DNA from 2 places in the Kitasatospora sp. NPDC033851 genome. Region 2 is predicted to be linked to the other one. Evidence: predicted binding sites of a transcription regulator. Region 2 holds the regulator's gene; the other holds the start of a gene.
What was found. The regulator HrcA, encoded in region 2, represses chaperone genes, less so after heat shock. The targets are predictions, from matches to a motif close to TTNGCACTCNGNNNNNCNGAGTGCNAA.

Region 1 (7,091 bases), on a different contig from region 2:
GGCCGCCGCCGCGAGGCGCTTGGTGCGGTCGGCGCGCTCCTCCTCGGGCATGGTGAGGGCGGTGTGCAGGGCGTCGGCGGTGGCGATGACGTCGTACGGGTTGACCGTCAGGGCGTCGTCGGCGAGCTCCGCGTGGGCGCCCGCCTCCCGGGAGAGGACCAGGGCACAGCCGCGGTCGGAGACCACCGGGACTTCCTTGGCCACCAGGTTCATGCCGTCCCGGATGGGGTTGACCAGGGCCACGTCGGCCAGACGGTAGGCGGCGAGGGAACGCGGGAAGTCGTCGTTGACGTGCAGGATCAGCGGCTGCCAGGTGGGGGTGGCGAACTCGTCGTTGATCTCTTCCGCGAGGTCCTGGACGGCGGCCGTGTAGTTCCGGTACTCGGCCAGGTCGGTCCGGGACGGGTAGGCGAACGCGATGTGGACCACCCGGTCGTGCCACTCGGGGCGGGTGCGGAGCAGGTGCCGGTAGGCCTGGAGGCCGCGGACGATGTTCTTGCTCAGCTCGGTGCGGTCGACCCGGACGATGGTGCGGCGGTCGCCGACGGCTTCGCGCAGGGCGGCGAGGCGTTCGTCGACGTCGGGGCGGTGCGAGCGTTCGCGCAGGAAGTCGGCGTCGGCGCCGAGGGCGTGCACGCCGAGGCGGGTGGTGCGGCCGTCGAGGGTGACGGTGAGTGCCTCGTGGTCGACGGTGGCATCGAGGAGGTCCGCGCAGCAGGCGGCGAAGGCGCGGGCCCAGCGCTCGGTGAGGAAGCCGGCCCGGTCGGCGCCCAGGATGCCGGTGAGGACGGCGCGGGCGACGTCGTCGGGGAGCAGCCGGTAGTACTCGGGTGGGGCCCAGGGGGTGTGCGAGAAGTGGCCGATCCGCAGGTCGGGGCGGGCTGCGCGGAGCAGGGCCGGGGTGAGGGAGAGGTGGTAGTCCTGGACCAGGACCGCGGCGTTCGGGGCGGCTTCGGCGGCCAGGGCCTCGGCGAAGGCGGCGTTGTAGGCCCGGTAGGCGGCCCATTCGGTGCGGAAGGCGGCGTCGAAGGAGGGCGCGGTGGGGGTCGCGTAGAGCAGGTGGTGGACGAACCAGAGGGTGGAGTTGGCGACGCCGTTGTAGGCGCGGGCGAAGGTCTCGGGGTCGATGGCCAGCATCCGGACGGCCTGCCCGCCGACGTCGTGGCCGGCCAGGTCGAGGCGGCCGCGGGGGGCTTGCTCGGCGGCTCTGCGGTCCGCCTCCCCCAGGGCGGCGCAGACCCAGACCGCGTTCGGGTCGTCGATCGCGGAGAGGCCGGAGACCAGGCCCCCGCCGCCGCGCCGCAGGGTCAGCGTGCCGTCGTCGGCGGTGCTGAACGACACCGGTCCCCGGTTGGATGCCACCAGGACGGGGGCGGTGCCGGTCGCACTCGAACGTTCGGTCGTGAGATCGCCCATGGTTGGCATGTTGCCGTGGGTCAGGCGCGGCAAACCCGGGGCCCGTCCTCAGTTCACCCGGGGCCGCCCTCGGTCAGTGGCGGATCGCGTATTCGGGGACGGTGTGCATCGGGGGGCGCTCCAGGGCGGTCACCGGGTGGGTGTGGGCGGTGAAGGCGCGGGTCTGCGGGTCGCGGGTGAACTGGGTGAGCTGCGGGAGGAGGAGGTCGGCGGAGGCCTTGAGCCGGTGGGCGCGGTCGAGGCGTTCGAGGGCGGTGCGGTAGATGGTGGCGGCCATCCGGCCGAGGGCCTGGCCGTCCTGGTGGCGGTGGTGCCGGACGCCGACGTCCACCTGGGCCAGGGCGTCCAGGCCGACCAGCTCCAACGCGTCGACCAGCAGGCCGAGTTCGACGCCGTAACCGGTGGGGAAGGGCAGTCGTTCGAGCAGTGAGCGGCGGGCCGCGTACTCGCCGCCGAGGGGCTGGACGAAACCGGCGAGTTCCGGCCAGTGGAGGTTGAGCAGGGGGCGGGCGACGAGTTCGGTGACGCGGCCGCCGCCGGCCGGGACGACGGCACCGGATTCCGTCTCGAGAGGACGGTCGTACATGGCCTTGACCAGTTGGATGGACTCGTCGGTCAGCAGGGGGCCGACGATGCCGGAGACGAAGGCCGGATCGAACTCGCGCAGGTCGGCGTCCACGAAGCAGACGATGTCGCCGCGGGTGACCAGCAGCGAGCGCCAGAGCACCTCGCCCTTGCCGGCGGCGGCGGGCAGCCGGGGCAGGATGGCGTCGCGGTGCTCGACCCGGGCGCCGGCCTCGGCGGCGACGGCGGCGGTGGCGTCGGAGGAGCCGGAGTCGACCACGACGAGTTCGTCGACGAGCGGGAGGCGTTCCATCAGCTCGCGGCGGACGGTGCGGACGATGTCGCCGACGGTGGCCTCCTCGTCCAGGGCGGGGAGGACGACGCTGACCGTGCGCCCGGTGCGTTCCTTGGCCGCGAGGAGGGTGCGCACCGGCCGGTCGGCCGCGCTCCAGGAGCGGCGGCGCAGCCAGGACGCCGCCTGCGGAAGCAGCTCGGGAGTCGGTTCGGCGGGCACGGAAGTCTCCTCGGCGGGTGGGGTGGGACGGCTCATCTCGCGTGGCGGACGGTCCCGTTCAGGATTGACGCCTTCGGATACAGTCTTCGTACAGCGGCCGGACCTTCGCACGCCGGGGTCGCCGCTGAGTACCACCACAATTTCACAAGCTCATCCAGAGGGACTGAGGGAACGGCCCGTTGACGTCCCGGCAACCTTCTCGCGCGGCTGTTCTCGACAGGCCCCGGCGGGACAGGTGCCAATTCCGGCCTGTGGCGCGTCCGCGCCGCGGGGAAGATGAGGAGAGAGGCCTCGCCATCATGGCTATCGACACTGTCGCACCTGTTTCCGTGGACCTCGGCCCCGCCGTCGCGCTGTCCTGCCGGGAGTGCGGCACCCGATTCCCGCTCGGTCCCGACTTCGCGTGCCTGGAGTGCTTCGGCCCGCTGGAGATCGCCTACGAATTCGGCAGCGAGGGCGCCGAGGAGCTGCGCAAGCGGATCGAGGCCGGTCCGGCCTCCGTCTGGCGCTACGCGCCGCTGCTGCCGGTGCCGGCCGACGTGGCTTCCAAGCCCAACCTGAACCCGGGCTGGACCCCGCTGGTGAAGGCGGACAACCTGGGCCGGGAGCTCGGCTTCACCGCCCAGCTGCACATCAAGGACGACTCCGGGAACCCGACCCACTCCTTCAAGGACCGCGTGGTGGCCTGCGCCATCGAGGCCGCGCGGGCGTTCGGCTACACGACGCTGTCCTGCTCCTCCACCGGCAACCTGGCCGGCGCGGTGGGCGCGGCGGCCGCCCGGGCCGGGTTCCGGTCCTGCGTGTTCATCCCGCACGACCTGGAGCAGGGCAAGGTCGTCATGGCCGGGGTGTACGGCGGCGAGCTGGTCGGCATCGAGGGCAACTACGACGACGTGAACCGCTTCTGCTCGGAGCTGATCGGCGACCCGGCCGGCGAGGGCTGGGGCTTCGTCAACGTCAACCTGCGGCCGTACTACGGCGAGGGCTCCAAGACGCTGGCGTACGAGATCTGCGAGCAGCTCGGCTGGCGGCTGCCGGAGCAGATCGTGATCCCGATCGCCTCGGGATCGCAGCTGACGAAGATCGACAAGGGGCTGCAGGAGCTGATCAAGCTCGGCCTGGTCGAGGACCGGCCGTACCGGATCTTCGGCGCCCAGGCGGAGGGCTGCTCGCCGGTGTCGGCCGCCTTCAAGGCCGGCCGGGACGTGATCAAGCCGGTCAAGCCGGACACCATCGCCAAGTCGCTGGCGATCGGCAACCCGGCCGACGGCCCGTACGTGCTGGACATCGCCCGCCGGACGGGCGGGGCGGTGGAGGACGTCACGGACGCCGAGGTCGTGGCGGCGATCCGGCTGCTGGCGCGGACCGAGGGAATCTTCGCCGAGACCGCGGGCGGGGTGACCGTCGGCGTGCTGAAGAAGCTGGTCGAGACCGGACGGCTGGATCCGGCCAAGGAGACCGTCGCGATCAACACCGGCGACGGCCTGAAGACCCTGGACGCCGTCTCCGACGCCGGGATGACCGCCGTCATCCGCCCGACGCTGGACTCCTTCCGCGCCGCCGGCCTCGTGTCCGCCTGAACCACCTCCGCCCCCGTGAGGCCCCACCCGCAAGGAGAGCCATGAGCGCCAACGTCCGCATCCCCACCATCCTGCGCACCTACACCGGCGGCGCCGCCGAGGTGACCGCCGAGGGCGTCACCCTGGCCGAGGTCATCGCCGACCTGGAGCAGAACCACGCGGGCATCTCCGCCCGCATCCTGGACGACGCCGGCAAGCTGCGCCGTTTCGTCAACGTCTACGTGAACGACGACGACGTGCGCTTCGCCGAGGGCCTGGCGACCGAGATCAAGGACGGCGCCAGCGTCTCGATCATCCCAGCGGTGGCCGGCGGCTGCTGAGCCGTGACGCCGGCTATTCGGCCGCCCGCCCGTACGGAATTCCGCTTTCCGTATGCGCGGGCGGCCGGTTGCATTCCGGCTGGAATATTTTCGAGTCGAGTCGGAGTAGAGTGTCGCTCGGCTGGGAACAGGGGTTCCCTTGCGGCCACCCGCGGTGTTCCGCCGGGGCGGCGTCCGGCCGGTGAGACCGGCTCGTGAAACATGTCAGGCGGATGTCAGAATTGCCGCGGGCATTTGGGTAATTCGTCCGCTATGTCCGGCGTTAAATGCCGAGATCTTCCCGATTCAGCCCGTGCTGTCCCTTGACGCTTCAGCGGAATTACCGGCGGCTGACCCTGTTGCAGAGGGCGTCGGTCCGGATACATTCAGCGGCGGTCGACGCAATCACCCGCTCACCGGAGGCCGTTGGGCGTCCCGTGCGGAGGGTTGCGGCGTGCACGGCTGCGCCCAGGGGGGGTTCCCCGGGCCGGCCTTCAAACCAATCCGGGCCCGCGACCTGCGGGCACGTGAAGGGCCAGCACAGCACTAGGGGAGTTCGGAATGGCTCAGGGCACCGTCAAGTGGTTCAACGCGGAGAAGGGCTACGGCTTCATCGCGGTCGACGGTGGTGCGGACGTCTTCGTCCACTACAGCGCGATCCAGATGGACGGCTACCGCACCCTCGAGGAGGGCCAGCGGGTCGAGTTCGAGATCTCTCAGGGACAGAAGGGCCCGCAGGCGGACATGGTCCGCGCCGCGGTCTGACCCCTTCCGACCCCAGGAGCTCGGCGCGGCCCTACGGCTGGTGACCACTCGCTTCTCGACGGGCCCGTGCGACACGCGTCGCACGGGCCCGTCGGCGTCCCCGGGCGTCCACGGCGGCGGCTCGCGGGTTGCCGATTGGGCTTGCACTCGACCACCGTGAGTGCTAATCATTGGCGTTAGCACTCACAGTGTGAGAGTGACAGCGGACCGGGTCGGTGAGGCCCCCGGGAGCGGTAGGGGAAAAGACCCCCGCACACCAGGGCCGTCCGTCGCGGGCACCCCTTGGTCCGAGCAGTCGACCGTGTCCCGGAGGACCACTTCTGATGGCCAAGATCATCGCCTTTGATGAGGAAGCTCGCCGCGGCCTTGAGCGTGGCATGAACCAGCTCGCCGACGCCGTGAAGGTCACGCTCGGCCCCAAGGGCCGCAACGTCGTGCTGGAGAAGAAGTGGGGCGCCCCCACGATCACCAACGACGGTGTCTCCATCGCCAAGGAGATCGAGCTCGAGGACCCGTACGAGAAGATCGGTGCGGAGCTCGTCAAGGAGGTCGCCAAGAAGACGGACGACGTCGCGGGTGACGGCACCACCACCGCCACCGTGCTCGCCCAGGCGCTCGTCCGCGAGGGTCTGCGCAACGTCGCCGCCGGCGCCAACCCGATGGCCCTGAAGCGCGGTATCGAGAAGGCCGTCGCCGCCGTCTCCGACCAGCTGCTGGCCCAGGCCAAGGACGTGGAGACCAAGGAGCAGATCGCCTCCACCGCCTCCATCTCGGCCGCCGACACCCAGATCGGCGAGCTCATCGCCGAGGCCATGGACAAGGTCGGCAAGGAAGGCGTCATCACCGTCGAGGAGAGCAACACCTTCGGTCTGGAGCTCGAGCTCACCGAGGGCATGCGCTTCGACAAGGGCTACATCTCCGCCTACTTCGCCACCGACCTGGAGCGCATGGAGGCGACGTTCGAGGACCCGTACATCCTCATCGCCAACTCCAAGATCGGCTCGGTCAAGGACCTGCTCCCGCTGCTGGAGAAGGTCATGCAGAGCGGCAAGCCGCTCGTCATCATCGCCGAGGACGTCGAGGGCGAGGCCCTGTCGACCCTGGTCGTGAACAAGATCCGCGGCACCTTCAAGTCCGTCGCCGTCAAGGCCCCGGGCTTCGGCGACCGCCGCAAGGCCATGCTCGGCGACATCGCCATCCTCACCGGTGGCACCGTGATCTCCGAGGAGGTCGGCCTCAAGCTGGAGAACGCCGGCATCGACCTGCTGGGCACCGCCCGCAAGGTGGTCATCACCAAGGACGAGACCACCATCGTCGACGGTGGCGGCGACAGCGAGCAGGTCGCGGGCCGCGTGAACCAGATCCGCGCCGAGATCGAGAACAGCGACTCGGACTACGACCGCGAGAAGCTCCAGGAGCGCCTCGCCAAGCTGGCCGGCGGCGTGGCCGTCATCAAGGCCGGCGCGGCCACCGAGGTGGAGCTCAAGGAGCGCAAGCACCGCATCGAGGACGCCGTCCGCAACGCCAAGGCCGCCGTCGAGGAGGGCATCGTCGCCGGTGGTGGCGTCGCGCTGCTGCAGGCCGGTGTCGCCTTCGACAAGCTGGAGCTGGAGGGCGACGAGGCCACCGGTGCCAACATCGTCAAGGTCGCGCTCGAGGCCCCGATCAAGCAGATCGCGACCAACGCCGGCCTCGAGGGTGGTGTCGTGGTGGAGAAGGTGCGCAACCTCCCCGCCGGCCACGGCCTGAACGCCGCCACCAACACCTACGTCGACCTGATCGCCGAGGGCATCATCGACCCGGCCAAGGTCACCCGCTCCGCGCTGCAGAACGCCGCCTCCATCGCGGCGCTGTTCCTCACCACCGAGGCCGTCATCGCCGACAAGCCGGAGAAGGCCGCCGCGGCCGCCGGCGGCGGCATGCCGGGCGGTGACATGGACTTCTGATCCTGAT
Region 2 (7,091 bases):
GTGATGCCCCGGCCGTGCAGCGGGATCGACTGGCCGGACTGGGTGCCGGGCCTGATGTCGACCTCCTCCAGGCCGTCCAGGGTCTGCAGCGGCACCCGGGTGCCGAGCGAGGCCGCCGTCATCGGGATGGTGACGGTGCAGTGCAGGTCGTCGCCGCGCCGCTGGAAGATGGTGTGGGTGGTCTCGGCGATCTCGACGTACAGGTCGCCGGCCGGGCCGCCGCCGGGGCCGACCTCGCCCTCGCCGGCCAGCTGGATCCGGGTGCCGTTGTCGACACCGGCCGGGATCTTGACGGTCAGGGTGCGACGGGCGCGGACCCGGCCGTCGCCGGCGCACTCCGGGCACGGGGTCGGCACGACGGTGCCGAAGCCCTGGCACTGCGGGCAGGGACGGGAGGTCATGACCTGGCCCAGGAAGGACCTGGTGACCTGGGAGACCTCGCCCTTGCCGCGACACATGTCGCACGTCTGGGCGGAGGTGCCGGGGGCCGCGCCCTCGCCGCTGCACGTGGTGCAGGTGACGGCGGTGTCGACCTGGAGCTCCTTGGTGGTGCCGAAAGCGGCCTCCTCCAGGGTGATCTCCAGCCGGATCATGGCGTCCTGGCCGCGGCGGGTGCGCGAGCGCGGGCCACGCTGGCCGGCCGCGGCGCCGAAGAAGGCGTCCATGATGTCGGAGAAGCCGAAGCCCGCCGCGCCGGCGCCGAAACCGCCCGCGCCACCGCCGCCCGGCGACAGCGGGTCACCGCCGAGGTCGTAGACCTGGCGCTTCTGCGGATCGGAGAGCACCTCGTAGGCGGCGTTGATCTCCTTGAACCGCTCCTGCGTCTTCGGGTCCGGGTTGACGTCCGGGTGCAGTTCGCGTGCCAGGCGCCGGAACGCCTTCTTGATCTCGTCCTGCCCCGCATCCCGTCGGACGCCGAGTACCGCGTAGTAGTCCGTGGCCACCAAATGCTCCGCTTGTTCCGCCTGTAGTAGTGCTGCGACTGGTTACCGCGCGTCATCTCCAGGACGCGCGGTCTTTGCTACGACTCGGCCAGGATCTGACCCACGTACCGCGCCACCGCGCGCACCGCCCCCATTGTGCCCGGGTAGTCCATCCGGGTCGGGCCGATCACACCCAGTTTGGCCACGCTCTCGTCGCCCGAACCGTAACCGACCGACACGACCGAGGTGGAAATCAGCCCTTCGTAGGCGTTCTCCCGCCCGATCCGGACCGTCATCGCGGCGTCGTTGGTCTCACCCAGGAGGCGGAGCAGGATGACCTGCTCCTCCAGGGCCTCCAGCACCGGCTGGATGGTGAGCGGGAAGTCGTGGCCGAAGCGGGTCAGGTTGGCCGTGCCGGCCAGCATGATCCGCTCCTCGTTCTGTTCCGCGAGCGTCTCGAACAGGGTCGCCAGGACCGTGCTGACGGTCGGCCGGTCGGCCTGCTCGAACATCGCCGGCAGTTCCTCCAGCAGCCCCGGGACCTCCGGGAGGCGGCGGCCGGCGGCTCTGGTGTTGAGCGCGGCCCGCAGGTCCGCCAGGACCGTCTCGCCGACCGTGCCCGGGCAGTCGACCATCCGCTGCTCGACCCGGCCGGTGTTGGTGATCAGCACCAGCATCACCTTCGCCGGGGCCAGCGCCACCAGCTCGATGTGCCGCACGGTGGACCGCGTCAGCGACGGGTACTGCACCACCGCGACCTGCCGGGTCAGCTGGGCGAGCAGCCGCACGGTGCGCGCGACCACGTCGTCCAGGTCGACCGCGCCGTCCAGGAAGTGCCGGATCGCCCGGCGCTCGGGGGCGCTCATCGGCTTGACCTCGGCGAGCTTGTCGACGAAGAGGCGGTACCCCTTGTCGGTCGGGATGCGGCCGGCGCTGGTGTGCGGCTGGTGGATGTACCCCTCCTCCTCCAGCGCCGCCATGTCGTTGCGGACGGTCGCCGGCGAGACCCCGAGGTTGTGCCGCTCCACCAGGGCCTTGGACCCGACGGGCTCCTCGGTGCCCACGTAGTCCTGCACGATCGCGCGGAGCACGGCGAGCTTGCGGTCGTCCAGCTGGCGGACCTCACCGGCCATGGGGCACGCACCTCCGTCTTCGCTCGTTGTCCGTCTGTGTCCCTGGGTGTCCCCGGGTGCTGCTGCCGGCCGTTCCCGGAAGGTCCGGCCTCGGCACCTTGGCACTCTGAACACACGAGTGCCAGAACCGTACCTGCCAGTGTAAGGCCCGGGTCCTGCCGCAGGAACGGCCGGACCGGCGTGATCCTTCCCGCAGTTCCAGGTACGGCCCGCGGGGCGGCCACCGTTCACGGGTTCCCGTCACGGGTTCCCGGCGCGCGAGTGGTGCCACGAGGCCGTCCGGGTGGCAGCATCGAAGGCGACGGCGAATGGAGGAGCAAGCGATGTCGAGCTCGGGCCAGCACACCCGTTTCGCACCCGACCGCGGCCTGACCGGCCGCATGGTCGCGACGATGTTCGTGATCGGGCTGCTGTACGTCGGTTTCACCGGCCTGCTGATCGCGCTGCTGCGCGGCGCCTGGCCGCTGATCGTCCTGATCTCCGGCGGGCTGTTCGTGGCCCAGTTCTGGTTCAGCGACAAGATCACCGAACGGGCCATGGGCGCCCGCCCGGTGTCCCCGGAGGAGTTCCCCCAACTGCACGGCACGATCGACCGGCTCTGCGCCCTGGCCGACATGCCCAAACCCCGCGTGGCGGTCGCCGACAACGACATGCCCAACGCCTTCGCCACCGGCCGCAACTCGCAGAACGCGGTCGTCTGCGTCACCACCGGCCTGCTGCGACGCCTGGAGCCCGAGGAACTGGAAGGCGTCCTCGCCCACGAGCTGTCCCACGTCGCCCACCGGGACGTCGCGGTGATGACCATCGCCGGCTTCCTCGGCGTACTCGCCGGCGCGATGACCCGCATCGCCGTGTACGGCGGATTCATGGGCGGCGGCCGCAACAACAACGACCAGAACGCGGCCATCGTCGCGCTGATCATCCCGCTGGTCTCGATGGTCGTCTACGCGATCAGCTTCCTGCTCACCCGGCTGCTCTCCCGCTACCGCGAACTGGCCGCCGACCGCGCCGCCGCCCAGCTCACCGGCCGGCCCAGCGCCCTCGCCTCGGCCCTCACCAAGGTCACCGGGCAGATCGCGGCCATCCCCAGCAAGGACCTGCGCCAGGCGCAGCCCTACAACGCCTTCTACTTCGCCCCCGCGCTGAACGCCCGGGAGACCGCCTCCCAGCTGCTCTCCACGCACCCGACGCTGGAGAAGCGGCTGGAGCAGCTGGCGAAGATCTCCGAGCAGCTCGGCCACTGAACCCCCGCCGACCCTCCGCCGACCCCTGCAGACCCTCCGCCGACCTCCGCCGACCTCCGCTGACGAAAGGACCGCCGTGGGAATCCTGGACGCCCTGTTCGGCCGCACCAAGCCCGTCAAGCCCGACCTGGACCAGCTGTTCGGCGTGCCGTCCGCCGCACTCACCCTGGAGGCCGGCGCCGCGTTCACCCCCACCGGGCTCGGCTCGGTCTGCTTCGCGGCCGTCGAAGGCGCGGCCTTCGTCCAGGTCGAACAGCAGGTACGGGCGCTGCTGGACGCCGACACCGAGCGCGGCGGCGTCCCGGTGGAGGCCTCCAAGGACGACTACGGCTACTCCTGGCTGCTCGCCCGGCACCAGCCCGAGGAACTGCCGGAGCTGGTGAACGACCTGCACGCGGTCAACAGCGAACTGGAGGCGAACGGCTTCGGGCCGCAGCTGCTCTGCTCCCTGGTCGGCTTCCGCAATCCGCAGGGGCAGTCCCTGGCCCTGGTCTACCTCTACAAACGCGGCACCTTCTACCCCTTCGCCCCGATGCCCGGCGGCGGGGAGAAGCGCAACAGCCCGCTGGAGCTGCAGGTCAACGCGATGCTGGGGAACGACCTGCGGCTGGAGAAGGACCTCAGCCGCTGGTTCCCGGTCTGGGGCGCGCCGGGCCTCTGACGGCCCGTCCGCCATCCCTATGATCACCCGTATGCGCAGCCGCCAGTACGGTCCCGACCTGACCCCGCCGTGGAAGAAGCAGGCCCCCGCCCCGGAGGTGCCCGCCGAGCGGGACCTGGTGGTCGAGGAGGCGGCGACCGGCTTCTGCGGGGCGGTGGTGCGGTGTGAGAAGACCGCCGAGGGGTTCACCGTCACCCTGGAGGACCGCTTCGGCAAGCACCGGGTGTTCCCGCTGGTCCCGCGCGGCTTCCTGCTGGAGGGCAAGGCCGTCACCCTGGTCCGCCCGGCCGGCCCGGCGGCGCCGCGAACGCCTCGCCGCACCGCCTCCGGCTCGATCGCCGTCCCCGGCGCCCGCGCCCGGGTCGCCCGCGAGTCGCGGATCTACGTCGAGGGCCGGCACGACGCCGAGCTGGTCGAGCGGGTCTGGGGCGACGACCTGCGCATCGAGGGCGTCGTCGTCGAGTACCTGCGGGGCATCGACGACCTGCCCGCGATCGTCGCCGACTTCGCCCCCGGCCCCGGCCGCCGCCTCGGCGTCCTGGTCGACCACCTGCTCCCCGGCACCAAGGAGCACCGCATCGCCGCCCGGGTCACCGGCGACCGCGTCCTCGTCGTCGGCCACCCCTACATCGACATCTGGCAGGCCGTGAAGCCCGCCGCCGTCGGCATCCCCGCCTGGCCCGCCGTCCCCCGCGGCGAGGACTGGAAGGAAGGCACCTGCCGCCGCCTCGGCTGGCCGACGGACACCCCGGCCGCCTGGAAGCACATCCTGTCCAAGGTCGACACCTACAAGGACCTGGAACCCGAACTCCTGGGCCGGGTCGAGGAGCTGATCGACTTCGTGACCCTGCCGGACTGAGGCCGGTCAGACGTACTTCTGAAAGTCCGTGGTGTCCAAGCTGATGCCGAGCTGGTCGATGGGGACGGGCTCGCCGAACTTGCTGGTCCGCTCCGACATGTACCTCGGGAGTCCGGACCCGGAATCCTGACCCAGCTCGGTCAGCAGCACGCACTCCCCCTTGATCGGGTCGACGATCAGATACGCGGGGACAGTGCCCTTGGCGTAGAGCTCCCGCTTGGTCCGGTAGTCACGGTCGGCACTGGTCTTCGGCACCACCTCGACCACCAGGGTGACGACAGGCGACGGCAGTAGCCGCCCGTACTCCTCGACCACCCCGCGCTCGAAGACCACCGGGTCGCGAAGACCCCGGTCATCCGATCATCGATGGCGGTCATCGCACGCTCCCTCCGACGGCTGACACCCACGTCAACGAATGTCAGTCCACCAGGTCACGCACGACCGCGTCCGCCAGGAGCCTGCCCTGGAGGGTGAGGACGGCGCGGCCTGCCGCGTAGGGCTCGGGGGCGAGGAGGCCGTCGGCGAGGTGCCGGGCGGCGGCCTCGCGGCCGGTGCCGGTCAGCAGATCGAGGGAGACGCCCTCGACCAGGCGCAGTTCCAGGAGGATGCGCTCGACGCGGCGGTCCTCCTCCGCCAGGACCTCGCGGCCCAGGCCCGGGGTGCGGCCCTCGGTGAGGGCCTGGGCGTAGGCGGCGGGGTGTTTGGCGTTCCACCAGCGGACGCCGCCGATGTGGCTGTGGGCGCCGGGGCCGGCTCCCCACCAGTCGGCGCCGGTCCAGTAGAGCTCGTTGTGGCGGCAGCGGCCCTCGGGGGTGGTGGCCCAGTTGGAGACCTCGTACCACCGGTACCCGGCAGCGCCCAGTGCCTCCTCGGCGATGAGGTAGCGGTCGGCGTGCACGTCGTCGTCGATCATCGGCAGTTCGCCGCGCTTGACCCGGGCGGCGAGCCGGGTGCCCTCCTCGACGATCAGGGAGTACGCGGAGACGTGGTCGGGCCCGGCGCCGATGGCGGCGTCCAGGGAGGCCCGCCAGTCGTCGTCGGACTCGCCCGGGGTGCCGTAGATCAGGTCGAGGTTGACGTGTTCGAACCCGGCCGCGCGGGCTTCGGCGACGCAGGCTTCGGGGCGGCCCGGGGTGTGGTGGCGGTCGAGCAGCCGGAGGACGTGCGGGCGGGCGCTCTGCATGCCGAAGGAGATCCGGTTGTAGCCGCCCTCGCGCAGCTCGGCCAGGTACGCCGGGTCGACGGATTCCGGGTTGGCTTCGGTGGTGACCTCGGCGCCGTCGGCGAGCCCGAACTCCTCGCGGACGGCGGCGAGCATCTTCACCAGGTCGCCGGCGGGCAGCAGGGTGGGGGTGCCGCCGCCGAGGAAGACGGTGCGCACCGGCAGGTCGGTGTCGCCCAGCACCTTCCGGGCGAGCCGGATCTCGGCGACCACGTTGTCGGCGTACGTCTCCTGGGAGGCGACGGCCCCGGAGGAGCGCAGCTCGGTGGCGGTGTAGGTGTTGAAGTCGCAGTAGCCGCAGCGGCTGGCGCAGTACGGCACGTGCAGGTAGAAACCGAACGGGCGGCTGCCGAGCCCGTCGAGGGCGTGGGCGGGCAGGGAACCGTCGGACGGCACCGGTTCGCCGTCGGGGAGTGCGGAGGGCATGCCCCCATTGTCCCGTACGGTCCGTGAAGCCTGCGCGGACCGTACGGGACGGGGTGGGACGGGGTGCGGACGGGCCGGGTCAGACCTCGTTGGCGCCCGTGTACATCGCGGCGACCGCGTCCGCGTAGGTCTTCTCGACCACGGGGCGCTTGATCTTCAGGCTCGGGGTGAGCTCGCCGTGCTCCACGTCGAGGTCGCGCGGCAGCAGGTGGAACTTCTTGATCGTCTGCCAGCGCTGCAGCCCCGTGTTGAGCCGCTTCACGAAGCCCTCGATCAGCTCGTGGACGGCCGGCTCGACGGCCAGCTCGGCGTAGGACTTGCCGGCGAGGCCGTGCTCGGCGGCCCACGGCATGAGGACGGCCTCGTCCAGGCCGATCAGCGCGGTGCAGAAGTTGCGGCCGTTGCCGATCACCAGGATGTTGCTGACGAACGGGCAGACCGCCTTGAACTTGCCCTCGACCTCGCTGGGCGCCACGTACTTGCCGCCGGAGGTCTTGAACAGGTCCTTCTTGCGGTCGGTGATCCGCAGGAAGCCGTCGGGGCTGAGTTCGCCGATGTCCTCGGTGTGGAACCAGCCGTCCGCTTCCAGCACCTCGGCGGTCTTCTCCGGCAGGTTGTGGTAG

Region 1: groL (chaperonin GroEL) is a predicted target of HrcA. The motif match lies at 5,279-5,305, and genes of this name have one in related genera.

Annotation. Positions count from the first base shown of each region.
Region 1 is NZ_JBVIRL010000061.1:562-7,652, reverse strand. Features, by position in the region: gene ACZ51D_RS42445 (alpha,alpha-trehalose-phosphate synthase (UDP-forming)) at 1-1,416, opposite strand, end outside; gene ACZ51D_RS42440 (glucosyl-3-phosphoglycerate synthase) at 1,490-2,470, opposite strand; SAM riboswitch class I at 2,642-2,777, shown strand; gene thrC (threonine synthase) at 2,794-4,074, shown strand; gene ACZ51D_RS42430 (MoaD/ThiS family protein) at 4,116-4,394, shown strand; gene ACZ51D_RS42425 (cold-shock protein) at 4,935-5,138, shown strand; gene groL (chaperonin GroEL) at 5,462-7,084, shown strand.
Region 2 is NZ_JBVIRL010000008.1:51,666-58,756, reverse strand. Features, by position in the region: gene dnaJ (molecular chaperone DnaJ) at 1-944, opposite strand, end outside; gene hrcA (heat-inducible transcriptional repressor HrcA) at 1,022-2,056, opposite strand; gene htpX (zinc metalloprotease HtpX) at 2,380-3,300, shown strand; gene pspAB (PspA-associated protein PspAB) at 3,377-3,961, shown strand; gene ACZ51D_RS17400 (DUF3097 domain-containing protein) at 3,993-4,820, shown strand; gene ACZ51D_RS17395 (Uma2 family endonuclease) at 4,827-5,153, opposite strand; gene hemW (radical SAM family heme chaperone HemW) at 5,239-6,468, opposite strand; gene ACZ51D_RS17385 (AMP-dependent synthetase/ligase) at 6,548-7,091, opposite strand, start outside.